Regions from separate parts of the Lysinibacillus sp. NPDC056232 genome, predicted to be linked through region 2. Evidence: riboswitches for the same ligand, from Rfam matches in the RefSeq annotation. Region 2 holds a riboswitch; the other holds the start of a gene.
What was found. A riboswitch is a leader RNA that binds a small molecule or an ion and turns the genes downstream of it on or off. The one in region 2 is predicted to bind magnesium.
Positions count from the first base shown of each region.

Region 1: another riboswitch for magnesium. It lies ahead of ACFCYJ_RS10115 (magnesium transporter CorA family protein); the one in region 2 lies ahead of mgtE (magnesium transporter).

Region 1 is NZ_JBHJTF010000010.1:71,846-80,345, reverse strand. It holds gene recD2 (SF1B family DNA helicase RecD2) at 1-410, shown strand, start outside; gene ACFCYJ_RS10135 (hypothetical protein) at 542-730, opposite strand; gene hpaB (4-hydroxyphenylacetate 3-monooxygenase, oxygenase component) at 1,076-2,512, shown strand; gene ACFCYJ_RS10125 (magnesium transporter) at 2,601-3,374, opposite strand; gene ACFCYJ_RS10120 (MgtC/SapB family protein) at 3,393-4,097, opposite strand; M-box (ykoK) riboswitch at 4,469-4,642, opposite strand; M-box (ykoK) riboswitch at 5,415-5,589, shown strand; gene ACFCYJ_RS10115 (magnesium transporter CorA family protein) at 5,837-6,766, shown strand; gene ACFCYJ_RS10110 (magnesium transporter CorA family protein) at 6,788-7,738, shown strand; gene ACFCYJ_RS10105 (magnesium transporter CorA family protein) at 7,777-8,500, shown strand, end outside.
Region 2 is NZ_JBHJTF010000017.1:165-8,664, reverse strand. It holds gene ACFCYJ_RS13815 (hypothetical protein) at 383-571, shown strand; gene ACFCYJ_RS13810 (alpha/beta hydrolase) at 858-1,880, shown strand; gene ACFCYJ_RS13805 (Ger(x)C family spore germination protein) at 2,155-3,312, shown strand; partial or broken gene ACFCYJ_RS13800 (nucleotidyltransferase domain-containing protein) at 3,411-3,713, opposite strand; gene mgtE (magnesium transporter) at 4,379-5,737, opposite strand; M-box (ykoK) riboswitch at 5,991-6,156, opposite strand; gene ACFCYJ_RS13790 (AcpB/EbpR/MafR family transcriptional regulator) at 6,463-7,938, opposite strand; partial or broken gene ACFCYJ_RS13785 (HD-GYP domain-containing protein) at 8,095-8,500, shown strand, end outside.

The sequences.
Region 1 (8,500 bases), on a different contig from region 2:
ATCAATTGACACTTGCCTACTGTTGTTCTATTCATAAATCGCAAGGCTCTGAGTTCCAAACGGTTATTATGCCGGTCGTACGAGGCTATTCTAAAATGTTGCGTCGTAATTTGTTATATACAGGTATTACGCGTGCAAAAAATTTCTTAATTTTATGTGGTGAGCCTGATGTGCTAGCTGATGGTTTGCAGCGTACGGATGATTTACAGCGCTTCACGTCTCTACGTGCAAGGCTCAATCCAATGGATATTGCAGAGGAAATTGTAGAATTAGAAACGATTCCATTAAACGAAGATTTACAAAATGAAAAACAAGCCATTGATTTCAAGCTAACGGTAGAAACGGAATCATATATCCATCCATTGATTGGAATGGACGGTATCTCGCCATATGATTACTTAGATAAGTAAAAGAGGATAGTATGAGGGGCAGAAAAAGTAATCAATAACAACATTCGACCAAATGGTCCTACCATATGCACAGTAAAATACAAAACCCGATCAATTCGAATTGATCGGGTTTTGTTGTGCGACCTTTTTGATTAGTGAATGCCAACTAAGTGATGTTTAACTACTTCATATGCTTGGCACACATTTTTAAATTGATCTTTTTCTTTGGCGATCATATCTGAAGCAATAGAAAATAAAAGATTTTCTTCATTATGGTCCTCCATTTTGCTCATTAAAGCAGCTTCCATTTGCGCCACGTACGAGATGATTTGTTTATTCATATATATTCTCCTTTAATAAAAAAGATGTTTTCGTTTTTAGTTTCGAAGCTATCTTACACCTGCATAAATAAAAAATCTAGAAATTCTGTACTAGTCGAAGGAGACTTTTTTGTGAATGTGTCGCAAAAATGAACTTGTTAAAAAAGTGCTGATTGAAACCGTTTTTCTCTAAAATAACTGAAAAATCGTGCAATGAAGGCAGTTTTTAACTGTATTTATAAAGTAGTACAGTTTGTAAATTATGAGGGGTTGCTATAATACAGCTTGCTGAAGCGGAACCTATTTTAGGGAATGTCATATACTAAATAAGTATAAAAAACATTTGTAACGTTTAGGGGTGACTGCATGCCAGTAATTACAGGAAAGCAATATATCGACCGTATTGACGCTTTACAAACATATATTTCAATTGATGGGAAAGTTGTCACAGGGAAGGTGTCGGAGCATCCAGCATTTAAGGGAGTAATGCAGAGTCAGGCAAGGCTTTTTGATTTACAAAATGAAGAGGCATTGGTTGAAAAGATGACATATGTTTCACCAACGAGTAATAACCGTGTAGGTATGTCTTTCCTTCAAGCGGTGACAGTCGAAGATCTCGTGAAAAGACGTAATGCAATACGTGAGTGGGCATTATCCAATAATGGCCTTATGGGGAGAAGCCCGGATTACATGAATACGACATTAATGGCTCTAGCATCGGTTGCAGAATATTTGAAAGATAAGCCAAATTGTTTCCCTCAGCATTTGTTAAAATTTTATGAGTATGCTCGAGAGAATGATTTGACTATGACACATACATTTATCGAGCCACAAGTAAACCGTCAAAAATTTTATTTTGAAGATGAAGAGGTTACAATTGCAGCTAAGATTGTCGATAAAACGAGCGAGGGGTTAGTCATTAAAGGTGCGAGATTACTAGCGACACAGGGAGGAATTACAGATGAACTCCTTGTTATATCAACAAATGGTTTTGATGAAGGAAAAGGCTATTCTTTCTCAATACCAAGTAATACAAAAGGTTTAAAGTTTTTATGTAGGCAATCATTTGTCGGAGGAGAATCGGCTTTTGATTATCCATTAAGTAGTCGTTACGAGGAAATGGATGCAATCGTTGTATTTGATAATGTTGTAGTACCGTGGGAACGCGTCTTTTATTATGAGAATGTGGAAGTTGCCAATAACTTTTTGAACGTAAGTGGTTTTCAAACACATGGTTTACACCAAGTTCTTACACGACAAATTGCCAAAACTGAATTTGTCTTAGGTGTTGTACAGTCAATTATAAATACGATAAATATCGGCGAATACCAACATGTACAGCAAAAGGTAGTTGATATCATCGTGACATTAGAAACGATGAAAGCCTTACTGTTAAAGTCTGAAATAGAAGCAAAAAAAGATGCTTTTGGTTTTATAAGACCTGACCTTCCAACAGTACAAGTAGCTATTCAGGTTTTCCCTAAAGTGTATCCGACCTTTACAGAAATTATCCAGCTACTTGGCGCAAGTGGACTAATGTCCATTCCAAGTGAAAAAGCATTTACTGCGGATGACGGCGACCTTGAGCACTATCTACAGTCTTTTCAAGATGGTGGAGAGGAGCGCGTCAAAAAATTCCGCCTAGCTTGGGATTTAACGATGAGTAGCTTCGGTACAAGACAAACACTGTATGAGCGCTTTTTCTTTGGGGACCCAGTCCGTTTAGCTAGCGCGCTTTATAATTCTTACAATAGGGAAGAATTAGTGAATAGAGTAGAAAGCTTTTTAAAAAATAATAATTAGTTTCGAGGAAGTAACTGTTTAAAACTAATTTAAACAGTTACTTCTCTATGATATGAGTTGCTGTGAAAAATATACAATATCAATAGCTTTATAGATTAGTCAGCACATCATCAAAAGTAACGATTCCAAGGAGTTCAAAGTTCTCTGTTACAACAGGGACTGCTAAAAGACCATATTTGCGTATGATTTGGAAGACCTCAGATTGGTTTGTGTTGGCAGTCACTGAAATGATTCCAGAGTTCATAATTTCACCCATTCGACTCTCTGATGGGGAAATGATAAGCTCTCGTAATGATATGACACCAAGCAATTGTTTATTGGAATCTGTAACGTATAAGTAATAAAAAGTTTCTGCATCTACTTCGCTATGCTTTAGACGTTCAAACACATCAATTACTAAATCATCTTTTGCAACTATTACTACGTCTGTTGTCATCAAGGCTCCCACTGACCCTTTTTTGTATTGAAGTAATTGCTTAATATCATCGGCTTCATCTTTTTCCATTTGCGCTAAATAATAATCAGCTTCTTTATATGATAGTAGCCCCAAAAAATCGGTAGCGTCATCTGAAGGTAATTCATTTAACATCTCCACTGCAAATGGACGGTCAAGCTCCAAAATACATTTTTTCTGCAAAGATGGTTCTAACTCGCTAAAAATTTCTCCAAATTCACAAGGAGTTAAAAATGAATAAATTGTGAAGCGTCTTTCCTCACTAAGTTCTATAAAAAATGTTGCTTGATCCATAGGGTGTAAATCTAGAAAATCCTTTCGAAAAGAATCTTTTTTTCCAGACTTTAAAGATTGCAACATGTAGTATGTGTACTCTTCTTTATATTTATATTGATGTAGTCTAATCATTATTGACGCTCCTTTCTATTACAAATTCTCAATTTCGACACTCAGGACGTGATCAATCTTTTTGACATAATAATAAATCTCCGTCGTATATTGGTCTTCTGGTACCGAAAGAATTAAGTCAATTAATTGGTGATCGTTATCAATATCTTTGAGCTTGAAATGCCGAATTTTATACTCGTATTTTTTGGAAGATCCATTTTGCCCTCTATGCTTAATCATTTTAATTAATTCTGTCATACGATAATTCGATTCCACGATAATCTTTAATGAAATATCCTGTCGGTTAAGTGTTGATAAACCTAATGTTTTAATAAAAAAGGGCACAATGTTGACTGCCACTATCAAAAGGATGACAGCACATGTTGCCTCTATATAAAACCCCGCCCCGATAGAAATTCCAAGGGCAGAAGCTGACCAGATTAGCGCAGCGGAAGTAAGACCAGAAATCACCTCGTTACTTCTTCGTAAAATAACACCAGCACCAATGAAACCAACTCCACTTACAATCTGCGCAGCAAGTCTCATCGGATCCATATTCGGATGATTGGCACCTCCAAATTTTCCGAATGCTTCTATGGAGACAATGGTTAATAAACAGCTGGCAATACAGATGACCATACTAGGTCTCATGCCAAGTTGTTTTTGTTTAATCTGTCTATCAATCCCAATCAATAATCCGAATAGTAAAGCTAGGCTTAACTTGATTATCATTTCTACTGTCATTATCATCGTCAATCACCTCTTCAGTTCTTTTTATAGAATGCCACTAAAATAAAAATAATATAAAAAAGCTCCCGTAAAAAAGGGAGCTTCTTGCTTAGAATGTATCTTGTTCGACGTACACATCAAATAAACCTATCTTGGTAAACGCCAATTTGCGAAAAAATTCATAATTGGGTTTTTGAAGTAAGGGACATATGCGGACTGAACGCAAAAACGCTGCCTTTTGCCATATTCGAATTATTTAAAAATATGAAATGCCATATCGAATAACTATCCATCACATGTTCCCCCTTTTATAGTCAAATAAAATAAAACCCCCTCTAACGATTTAGAGGGGGTGAAAAGCGCACAAAAAAACAAAAAAAGTACGTTCGTTTCCCCTTAATCGAGTTTTAGCACTATACACCGTAAAGAAATGACATCATTTCTTAGCCACCTTAAGAAAAGCCTTAATTCGGCAATTCCTGTTCTACCCATGGGTATCTTTCGATATTTCTGGGCAGTGGCCTATGTTTGCATAGGAGCCTCACCTAACGAGGACATATAGTTTTCAAGTGAATTGTACTCCGAATAATTTTGGTTGTCAACAACTGTTCAAAAGAAAAAACCTTAAAAAATGGTATCAGGGAAATAGTGTATTTTCGGTGCATCATCATAACATGGGAGGATTTCTGTTCCGTCTGGGGGTCCGATTAGCCACTTGGGGCAAAATGATATTGGCTACGAATGCGTATCACAGAGACGTAATTCCTCTTTACCCTTCCCTCGCCTACTGGCTCGCTCCAGGGTCTTGTAAATCCTCTATTTGATGAGCCATATTTTTATGCTTACAATTTTTACTTAATCAAATTGTGGGGTAGAGATTTTTCGAATTTAAAATTTATAAATTTGTAATTTACGATAATCAATAGCCTCTGTAACAGTTGTTAAGCCCTTTTCAGAATACGTAAGTTTTTTTATTTAAAACTGCTGAACAAAAAATCTAAATAGGATCAATACAAAAATCGATGAAAATACATAGAGTGGAGAGGAGCAATTGCTTTTTGTCTCTCTACTTTCGTTACGGAGCAAAGTTTACTGGAATCTTTTTGGTAATATGTGAGCTACGAGATTATGCCGAGGCATAATTGATTAGAGTAAAGTATTACGAAAGCTCTTTATCTGTTTTGTTTGAGAAAATTTTTTTCGTAAACAACCGCAAATTTCTACTCCGTTTATTTCTTATTTCGCACGGGAATTCGTAATAAAAAAACCTAAAAAAAATTTTTTGACTCTTGACAAATCAAAAAATACGGCTTACGATTGCGAAGAAATTAAATAAAACCTCGTTAGGTGAGGCTCCTATACAAACATAGGCCACTGCCCAGAAATATCGAAAGATGCCCATGGGTAGAACAGGAATTGCCGGATTAAGGCTTTTCATAAGGTGGCTAAGAGATAAATTCATCTCTTTACGGTGTATAGTGCTAAAACTCGACTAGGGGGAATCGAAAGTGCTTTTTTGTGCTGCTTATTTTTGTGCACTTTTTAAACCCTCTAGGACTCCTAGAGGGTTTTTTAATTTCCAAAAAGATCCTTATTGCATAATGCCATATCGATTAAATCCTTTTAGCAGGGGTAAAAGAGTTCATTTTTAGAAAGGAGGGGGTCAAAATGGAGAGTCCGAGTCCGACCGATGAAGATAGTAGGAGTAAAAAACTTAAATCTGTTTTAATTCAGCAGATTAGGAGGGCGATTCAATGCTTAAAATCTATAAAAGAAGCAAAGAAGGGCTACTGGAAGAACAGCCTAAGATCGTTCAGGGTAGCTGTGTATATCTCACTGAACCATCCGAAGAGGATATACAGTATGTTGCTAATCGACTTGGAGTACCAACTGACTTTATTAGTGACTCCCTTGATATTGATGAACGATCACGAATAGAAAAAAGCGGAAATGATTTATTACTGATTGTCAATGTACCCTTAAAAATGCCAAATGGTGAAACTATACCATATAGGACAATTCCAATCGGTATTATTCAAACAAGTGAAGTAATTGTAATAATTTGTCGCGTTAATCATCCGATTTTACAGGAATTTAGCAAAATTCTCGATAAGAATTTTAATAACAATATAAACGTATCTTTTATTTTACAATTGTTGCTTATTTCGGCCCGTTATTGTTTACGAAGCCTTGACGATATTAATCAAAAAGTTATTGTATCTGAAAAATTAATACAAAAATCGATCAAGAACAGTGAAGTGTATACTTTACTCAATATAAATAAGAGCCTTGTTTATTTCATAAAGGCGTTAACAGTAAATCTTGTAATGATGAGGAAATTGTCAAGAGTACTAGAAATGAATGAAGAAGATGAAAAACGGATGCAAGACACTCTTAATGAGATGCAGCAAGCTCTTGATACATCAAAAATTTACAACGAAAATTTAGGTAATATGATGGATGCATATTCTGCTGCGATTGAAATTAACCTCAGTGTTGTAGTGAAAGTTTTAACTGCATTTACGATTATCTTGACGTTTCCGACGATGGTCGCAACAATTTATGGGATGAATTTCCCATTACCGAAGCAAGATGGTGCATATGCATTAGCAGTACTAATGTCAATCTCTGCAGTCATTAGCTTGTTGACAGGTTGGGTATTTTATAAAAAACGGCTATTTTAGAAGAGAAAGTGAGGAAAAAAGATGCTTACGATATATCAAAGTAATTCAATAGGTCAATTACAACAGGTATCTGATATTGTTCACAACACGTTGCTCTATCTTGTGGATCCGACAGATGCTGAAATTTCTCAAATTTCAAATAAACTTAATGTTCCGAAAGATTTTATTCGTGATTCCTTAGACATCAATGAGCGACCTCGGATTGAAAAAGAAGATTCGTCAATGGTCATCATTCTTAATTCTCCTGTTGTGATGAATGAGGAACGTTTGTACGAGGAAATTCCTTATCGTACGATACCAATCGGGATTATTCATGTAAAGGACCATTTAATAATTGTCACAAAAGAAGACAATCCATTATGTAGAGACATATTTTCAGGAAAGTATGGAACATTTCAAACGCATATGAAGACTCGAATAACATTACTTCTATTTGAAGCGATTGCTCAATCGTATCTCGATTTTCTCAAGCGTATAAAAGCGCAGGTTGGACGATTACAGCGAGAATTAAAAGAATCACATAACAATCGTGAGCTTTTTGGTCTGATTCATATTAATAAAAGTTTAGTATATTTTTCAACATCTTTACGAGCTATGCGCAATGTCTTTTTACACCTTTCCAAAGGGCAGGATATAAAGCTATACGTAGAAGATCAACAAATGTTGCATAATGCGCTCGTAGATATTGAACAAGCAGCGGAAGTAACAGAAATGCGAAGTCTTAGTTTAAGTGGTCTTATGGATGCGTACGCAGCAATCACTCATAATAATCTGAATAGTGTTTTGAAAATACTGACTACTCTTACGCTTGTACTAATGATTCCGACTATAATTGGAAGTGTTTTCTCGATGAACGTCCCATTGCCCTATGAAGATCAGCCATTCATGTTCTTAGTAGTTATTGGACTAATGGTAGGAATCAGTGGGAGTCTCTTCTACGTATTTTACAAATCAAAATTTTTGCGTTTCTAATATATTCAGATAGTACGTAAGAAAGGTTGTGTTATAAAATGCTTTTAATTAACAAAAGTACCTCAGAAGGTAAGTTTGAACAGACATCAAAAATTGGTTATAACAGCTGGCTTCATCTTGAAGCACCAACAACAAGTGAAATTGAACATGTAGAGGCAGCTCTTGGTGTTCCAAATAATTTTTTAACGGATTCACTTGATATAGAAGAACGCCCACGAATTGAAGAGCGCAACGGAGCGGTCTTGATGGTTATTCATGTCCCATACGACCAATTAGATGTCGAGAGTTCTGATCAAGATGTGAAGTATCGGACAATTCCAATGGGTATCATACACACAAAAAATCATATGATAACGATTTGTAGAGAAGAGTTACCTTTTATGAAGGATTTGTTTAATGGTGAATTAACTCTTTGTGAGACACATATGAAAACGCGCAACACTTTAAATATATTAAGTATAACGGCTCGAGCATATATTCGTTTTTTAGCTACAATTGAACGGGAGATCACTTTAGCAGAAAAGGAACTTGCCAAGTCATATCGTAATAGTGAGATGTACACACTCCTTCACTTAAACGAAAGTCTTATATATATGGTAACTTCTCTCAAACAAATGAAATTTACGATGCAAAAAATATTACATGGTAGCTCTATCAAATTAGACGAAGACGATGCAAGTATTTTAGACGACGTCCTTATTGAAATTGATCAAGCATATGAAGTGACGGAAATTAATCAAACTAATTTAAATAATATTATGG
Region 2 (8,500 bases):
AAAGCCGAGGTGTTCTTCTGGAAAAGACAGGTAGTGTAAAGTGGCTCACTGGCTCAGTTAACAATTGGCTCAAAATTGGGTTGCGATATACAACCGCTATATATTGCTCATTGACTAAACTAGATTTTCACATAACTCCGAGCATTTATAGCGGTTAATTTACTCCTACCATTCCAACAAGTAATAAATCGATACTGAACTCTTTAAAAGTTGTCCTCTACTATACAATTGAGGAAATTAAAGCAGATTTTGAGGAAGTAATAAATACAAATAAACACCCCAGTACGGATAGCAGAATAGATAACTAATTACATTTGTCTGTTTTTTAAATGATAATTCCAAAGGAGGTTATACAATGAAGAAAATATTTTAAATAGGGGTATTGTCGATATTAACACTAACTGCATGTAGTGAGGAGGAAGCTTCATATAATGAAGAAGCTCCAGCTAGTGAGCAAAAAGAAGCTAAAGAAAAAACTGTAAATGCTTATACTGAAGACGTTTCTGAGAAGAATCCTATCGATGAAGCATCTAAGGAGCTTCATACAAAATATAGACAGTATGATGAATAAACACAAAAAGCCCAGGTACTCTACATTGCTATTCCACATACATAATATTCTCTTCTATTGGTTGAGGGTCGAAATCTGATATAATACATTTGTATGAAGTTCAATAATGTCTAAACTAGACTAACAATATTCATCATTCATCTTATTAGATAAATCTTGTAGTGGGAGGAAAATCAGAGTATAAAGAACGCTGGTCTTTCTTTTTGCATAACGTAGGCATCCCCCCTCTTCTTTTTCCGTCAAGTGAATTTCATATAAATACGTAATGAGGTAAGGGTAATTCAATTTGAAAACTAAAAAAAGTTTTTATAAGAAAAAAAAACGATGGATGATTCCAGTTTATATTATTGTCATTCCTATATTGCTTATATTTATAATTGGTCAGTTTACACCTGTACTTAATACCTTTATAATCAAGCAGCTTTTTGAAGCTGATTCTTTTGCATCCCCTAAGGATATTGAAACAATAAAAAGGCAAGTCCATGTTGAAAAAGATATTATTTACGATAAACATGGAGTTGAGAATAGTCTTTTAGATATTTATTATCCGAAAAATATTAAGGGAGAACTCCCTGTTATCATGTGGATACATGGCGGTGCATTTGTATCAGGTAGTAAGGAACAAACGCAAGAATATGGAATGGCATTAGCCAATGAAGGATATGTTGTAGCAAATATAAACTATGCTATTGCACCGGGACAAAAATATCCGGGGCCAATCATACAAACTAACCAAGCTCTTAAATATATACAGGACAATGTTTCGAAATATGGCGGCAATATGAATCATTTATTTATTGGCGGTGATTCAGCAGGGGCTCAAATTGCCAGTCAAACTATTGCGATAATAACTAATGAAGCTCTAGCAAAATCAATGGATATTCAACCTACTGTTGATAAAAAACAGTTAAAAGGTGCTCTTTTATTCTGTGGAGTTTATAACATGGATAAAATAGGTGCTCAGTCATCTCCAATAATAAAAAAAGGTATCCAGTCAGTATTTTGGGCATATACAGGAAAAAAAGATTTCAAGTCCTTCTCTAGACTAGATGAGATGTCTACAGTTAAACATGTAACACCTAATTACCCACCTACCTTTTTGACAGTTGGAGATGCAGATCCACTAGCCCCGCAATCAACAGAGCTTATAGATGTTCTCAAAATGAATGGTGTAGAAGTAGAAAGTGTTTTATTTGACGGAACAAATACTGACCTAGGTCATGAGTATCAATTTGATTTTACTACTACACACGCTGAACAAACACTAGGGAAAACGATTGCCTTCTTGAAAAAACATAGTGGGAAATAGACCAATAAACATAGTATTTCTATCCCCGAATAAAAGTTCACTTACCAATTATTTCTTATTTTTAATAATTTGAATCAATATCCTAACCTAAAACCGATTTCCATATAGGTAATCGGTTTTTTCTTTTTAGAAAATAACTTTTCCTTAAAACCTTATTTTTTAAATCATCTACTGAACTTTCCCTTAAAATTTTTAAAAAGACCCTTTTATTTATAATTCTCTTCATTTTTGCCAAACTAAATAAAATATGTATTGATATTTAAGGTGGAGAGAAATGAATAGGATAATTAAGGGCTTTTTTATATTAACCGTAACACTCCCTCTTCTATCTGGATGTTGGGATGAGATAGAACCCCAAAGAATGTACTATGTTAATGGGGTCGGGGTGGATTTTAAAGACAATCAATATGAAGTTTATCTACAATTAATTAACTTTAAAGACATAGCAAAATCTGAAACACCTTATGCTCGTGAAGCACCTGCAGAGATTGGATATGCTAAAGGGGAAACTATGGAAGAAGCTATTTATGAATTATATCGCTCCATTGATCAAGAAGTATTTTGGGGACATATGACCTATCTGATATTTACAGAAGAGGCTTTAAAACACGAGGAAGTTATTTCAGTTTTCGATACTTTTTCGCGATTTAGAGAAACAAGATATCAGATAAATGTTCACTTTACCCAAGACTCTCTAGAAGAAATTCTTTTGATAACACCTATTTTAAATAAACCATTAATTGATTCTAAATTAAGTCATCCATTAAACATCCGGAAATTAGAAGTATTTACAGAACCCGTTAGCTTAAGGAATCTTGTTATTGGTTTAAATGAACCTAGTCATGAAGTTAGTTTACCTTTGGTTTCAATTGATGAAAATTGGGAGACAACAAAAGAGCACCCTTCAAAAGAGACTACAATTAAGGGGATAGGAATACTTTCAAAAGATGGATTTAGGGGGGTAATTAAAGGTGATACCGCAAGAGGTGTTAACTGGATGCAGAATAAAAAGAATAGAGGAGACTTAACCTTTAAATTAGACAGTAATAAAAGTTTAACAGTAGATATTGAAAAAAAATATTTTGATGTTAAACCAATTATTAAAGGCAATCAAGTACAGTTTAAGGTTGATATTAAAGTCGATGTTATACTTAATGGTTTCAAAAGTAAGGCAACAGAAAATGAAATACGTAAGGAAGTTATTAAGAAAGTTAAAGAGGAAATAAAGGCAACCTACGAAGCAGGATTGAAGTTAGACGTTGATATTTATCGTTTATCCGAATACCTTTATCGAAACAACGTAAAAGCATGGAAAGCATTGGAGAATAACGGGAAAATCCCCTTGACTAAAGAATCAATTAAAAAAATAAATGTTCAAGTTGATAAAATAAAATCAGGTAGAAAAACATTTGAAACAACAATTAAAGAATAAATACAAAATGACCAGGCTCACAAAAAAATGTGATTACCTAGTCATTTGTATATAAGACTATCACTTATTTATAGTTGATAACCCTTTTTGGTTAAATTTTCGTACTTATCCAATACATCTGAGATAAACGTTCAACTGTTATGGTTAAAAAGTTGCTTATTTCTAATTTAATCCCATCTCCCGTTAGATAGGACAGACCCTCTTCCTCTTCATACGGATGATATGCCAAAATGTTTCCATCAACCTTTTGAATGGGGGAACTTTCGATCTTCCTCTTCTGGTGGTGTTGACCACAAAATATGCAATTCAATGTCCGAATTTTCATCCTGTAAGTTTCTTGAAATCGATCCTGCCAGGATTATAGCTTCAATTTTCGGGTTTTGCAAATAGACTTCTGCCATATCTTTTGGGGGCAGGTTTTAGTATGGTTTTGGAGACAGTCGGAATAGGATTAATAGGTTTCATTAAAGACGTAATTTAGTTTGAACATTGACTTTTTAGTATATTCTTTCAATTAATACCTTTGGTGTACCCAACGCCTACAAAGGAATCTTTTTAAAAAGACATTTAACAATAACTTTGAAATCACAAGGTTATTTTGATGGAAAATCCCTCTATTTACGTTTTGCATCTTACACCGAAAGCTGTTGACATTGCCACTTGACGTATAAATTACATTTATTGATTTTTCAGTTAACACTTTCTTTTTATTCTTTACTTGTTCAAAATTCATGAAATTTTTTTGTGAGTTACTTTTTAAATGTCCTTTATGTAAAAAGACAATAAAGTTATTTAAAAACCTAAAAAACATGTATAACCCCGTTCTAATTTTAGGACGGGGTTAAAATATAGTAGTTTAATTTTCAATATAAGATACTTCACTAATAACAATAAAGTCGTTTTAAATCTAAGGTTTATTCAAAAATAGTGCTTGATTGTTGAAAATCAAGCGCTATTCTATTTAAGGTTCTTGAAGCTAGGCAGTCCTTTTTGAGTTATAGTCACCCATTTGCTTAACAAATCTTGATAAAGCTTAAAGAATACCACCAGGAGAGCAGTGAATTTTCTACATCAATTTTGAAATAAACATTGTTGCAATGCCAAAGTAAATAAGTAAGGATAGTATATCATTTAGTGTTGTAATTAATGGACCCGAGGCCACTGCCGGATCGATGTTGAATTTATATAATATTAGTGGGATAATGGTCCCGGCTAAAGTCCCAATAATTAGAGTCACAACTAATGAACTACCAACAACTAAACCTAAAATCGGATTTCCTTGCCAAATATAGGCTATAATCGAGATTAAGATTCCACAGGTAATGCCTATAATCAGTCCAACTTTAAGTTCCCTAATAATAAGTTTAAAAACTACTCTTTTATTTGTATCTGTAGTGATTAGACCTCTTACAACAACAGCTAACGATTGAGTGCCTGTATTTCCAGTCATCCCAGCAATCATAGGCATAAAGAAGGCAAGAGCGACAACTTTGGATAATGTTTCTTCGAAACCGCTAATAATGGTTCCTGAAACTAATCCGATAAATAAAAGTAAGATAAGCCAGGGAAGTCGGCGATACGCAGCTACGTGTGCCTTCGTGTCAAAATCAATGGCTTTACCAGATGCCGAAAGTTTTTCAATATCTTCGTTTGCCTCCTTTATAACAACGTCAATAATATCGTCAACTGTTACAATTCCTACTAATTCATTATTTTTTTCTACAACAGGAATTGATAAAAAATCATAACGTTCTATTGCACGAGCAACTTCTTCCTGATCCGTTTCAGCAGAAACGGAGATTACTCTGCTATACATAATATCCTGAATTTTTTCAAATTCATTACTTATGATTAAATCCCGATAGGATACAACACCTACTAATTTTTTATCATTATCAATTACATATAAATAGTTAATCGTTTCTGAGAACTCTGCAAAAATTTTGAGTTTATCAATTGATTCTCGAATAGTAAAGTGTTGAGGAATCCACACAAAACGGTTTGTCATTATTCGTCCTGCAGTTTCAGGGGGGTAGTTCATGATATTTTGAACAATTTTTGATTCTTCTTGTTTCATACCTGAAAGAAGTTCTTCAATTTTATCAGGAGATAGGTTTTCTAATAATGAAGCTAAATCATCATTATCCATTAAATTCATTACCTGTCCTGATTTTTCAATCCCTAATTTATTAAGAACTTTTAATTGGAGTACCTTTTCAAGCTCTTGAATGAGTTCAGCGATTTGTACAGAAGTAAGAAACAATAAGAAACGTGTATGATGTTTTTCTGGTAACCCCTCAAAAATCCGTGCAATATCATAAGGTTGGAGTTCCTTTAATGTTGCTTGAAATTCTTTCTGTTTCCCTTCTTTTAATGACTTGAAAATTTGAAGAGTTATTTGGTTTTCTGTCATGTTTTTAATCATTTTAACCACTCCTTAATTGAGAAACAAAAACAAAATTCCTCTCAACGATAAAGCAATAGTTAAGAAAGATAATTTAAAATTCCTCATAAATATTCTTTGTATTTAGTTCATTTTTATAACATTTCGAGTTTGGTTCTGAATAGTCATCCATTTTCCTCACCTCACAGAAAAATAAAACACCTTCATAACGAATGAAGGTGTTTACACGGTACTATAAACGTACATTGATTGCACTACAAATAAATGTAGCAAATGTGCTCCTCCATTCGTAGAGCTTTAGCACTGTGTGGCATAGGACAAAGCCAGCTACATTAAAAACCACCTTATGTCGATGGTTTCTGTTGACCCATTGGCGTCTTTCGACATTTTTGGGCAGTAGCATATCTCCTACACAGGAGCCTCACCTAACGAGGATGTTTTGTTTGAAATTTCACTCTATAAGAATATCTTTGAAAAGTCAATGTTTTTATAAATGATTTAATATTTTGACACATTAGTATCTCTGTCTTAAGTAGCTATTGAATTTGATTCATTTTTTTATGACTTTGTCTCCTATTTAAATATATACCGTCTGCTAAACACGAAAAGATTCTGTATATCACAGGATTTTTTTAGCTATCAGATGTTAGAATTGCTGATTTCTGTAACTCTGATTAAATGAAAAATAAATCAATAAGTTCCTTTGTTGGCTTACATTACACAAAAGGAACTCTTAAATCACTTACTTATTCAAACTCTTTAGAAAGTTTCAAATGAATTAAAGTGAAAATTTCTTTTTGTACTTTATTCAGATCATGTGACAAAGGAATTGTATTAACGCAAATTATAGGAGCGGATATATCCTTTAACCCTGAAATATTCGTGATAATTAAGTCATAATTTTTGGAAACCTCTCTGAAAGTACTTAGATTTAATTCCTCAATTATAAATGGCTTAATTAAATGTCCAAATTGATATACCATTATATTTTGTATGAACTCAGTGTGTTCTATGTCTGCATCACAAAATATTCCTACATGAAGTATCGGAACTTTACTTTTTAATGCACTCAATAAGTGTCCCCAATTTATAATCAATATGTATAACGTTTCCGTAAAAAAATTCGAAGTCCATTTAAATTCCTTATGAAATTGAAATTTCGTTAGCTCCTCTTTTAAAAACAATACAAAGTATGAAAATTCATGAGAAAAACGTTCTGAAAATAAACGTCTTTTATCATTTAAAATAAAACTTCGACCATAATTCATGGTTTGCAAATTATATAATTCCAAAATTATCTTTTCTTTTTCTTTATTTTGAATGGGTATATTTAATTTGGTTGCGAGACAATGCAAAAAAGAGTCGATTTTAGGGACAATTATCCATGCTTTATTTATTTTTTGTTGAATCATTCTTTCTAATGTTTCGTAGTTGAAGGCATATTGATTATTAAGTAAAGCAGAAAAGAGCTGTTGAACAGTTTCTTTGTTAAATTCAAGATTAAAAGTGTCTTTAAACCATTCACAAAACAATGTGTTATCAAAAATGCTTAGATCTAAATGATTTGGAAAATGTTCTGGAACAATTTTCTTGTGATGATTCTTTAATCGAATCACATTTACCATTGTCCAATTTTTAATTCTAATTAAGTCTGGGAAATTAGGTTGAATATGATTTGCTTGCATTACATGGAGGAATAATTTATCCAATACTTTGATTTGTGTGTCTTCAAATGGGGTATAAGTTACACCATACTTCTCATAAAAAAAATGAACCATAATAGATCTAATATTTTGTTCGTTCCCAATTATTTTACAAGGGTTTGTTACGATTTGTATTTCATACTTATTTAAAAAAGTATTCAATTTAGCAATAATCCGTCTCATAGTGGAAGAGCTTAGAAATAACTCATTTGCTATGGTTTCAATGTCGTATTTCTCTTCAAAAAATATGCGTTCGAGGAACAAAAATTCTGGACTTAAAGATAATACCTTTTGATAAATAAAATCTGCAGAATAATGATTTGGATAGGTAAGCATAACACCATTTTGAGATGTTTGAATTTGAAAGGGTTTAAATTCTGTATTTATTAACTTAATGTCATCACGTAGAACTCTTTCAGAGCAATTGAGTGTTTGAGCTATCACACTCAAAGTAATCCATCCATCCCTTTCATATAATTTCTCTAAAAATTGTAGTTGTCTGAGTAAGTTTTTATTCAAAAGTAAGCGCACTATTGTATTCCTTCCTTAGTTAACAAAATTCATTTGGTACATTTCAAATTATTCCGATTGTGAGGTATTTTTTGAAATGAAATATTGGTTTGGGTTTGATAACATTTTTTTATATTTAAATAGTTAAAGGAGATGAATATCTTGATGAATATCTTGATAAAAGATCTTTTAAGGTTACAGGATACATATACAAAGGAACATAGTGAAAGGGTGGCTGTATATGCCACGATTTTAGCTAAAGAAACAAAACGATATGATCAAGATGCCCTTAACAAACTTTTTAATTCATGTTTACTACATGATATAGGTAAAATAGGGATTCCAAATGAAATATTAAATAAAACAACCTATCCTCTCACTCAAAAAGAATATGATGTGATAAAGACGCACCCTCAAATAGGCGTAGATTTATTAAAAATGTTTCCTTCCATCGATGTCGACTTTTCTATTATTCGTTCACACCATGAAAAGTGGAATGGTAGTGGGTATCCTGATGGTTTAAAAAGAAGCGAGATACCTTTAAGTGCAAGAATTGTCTCTATTGCAGATG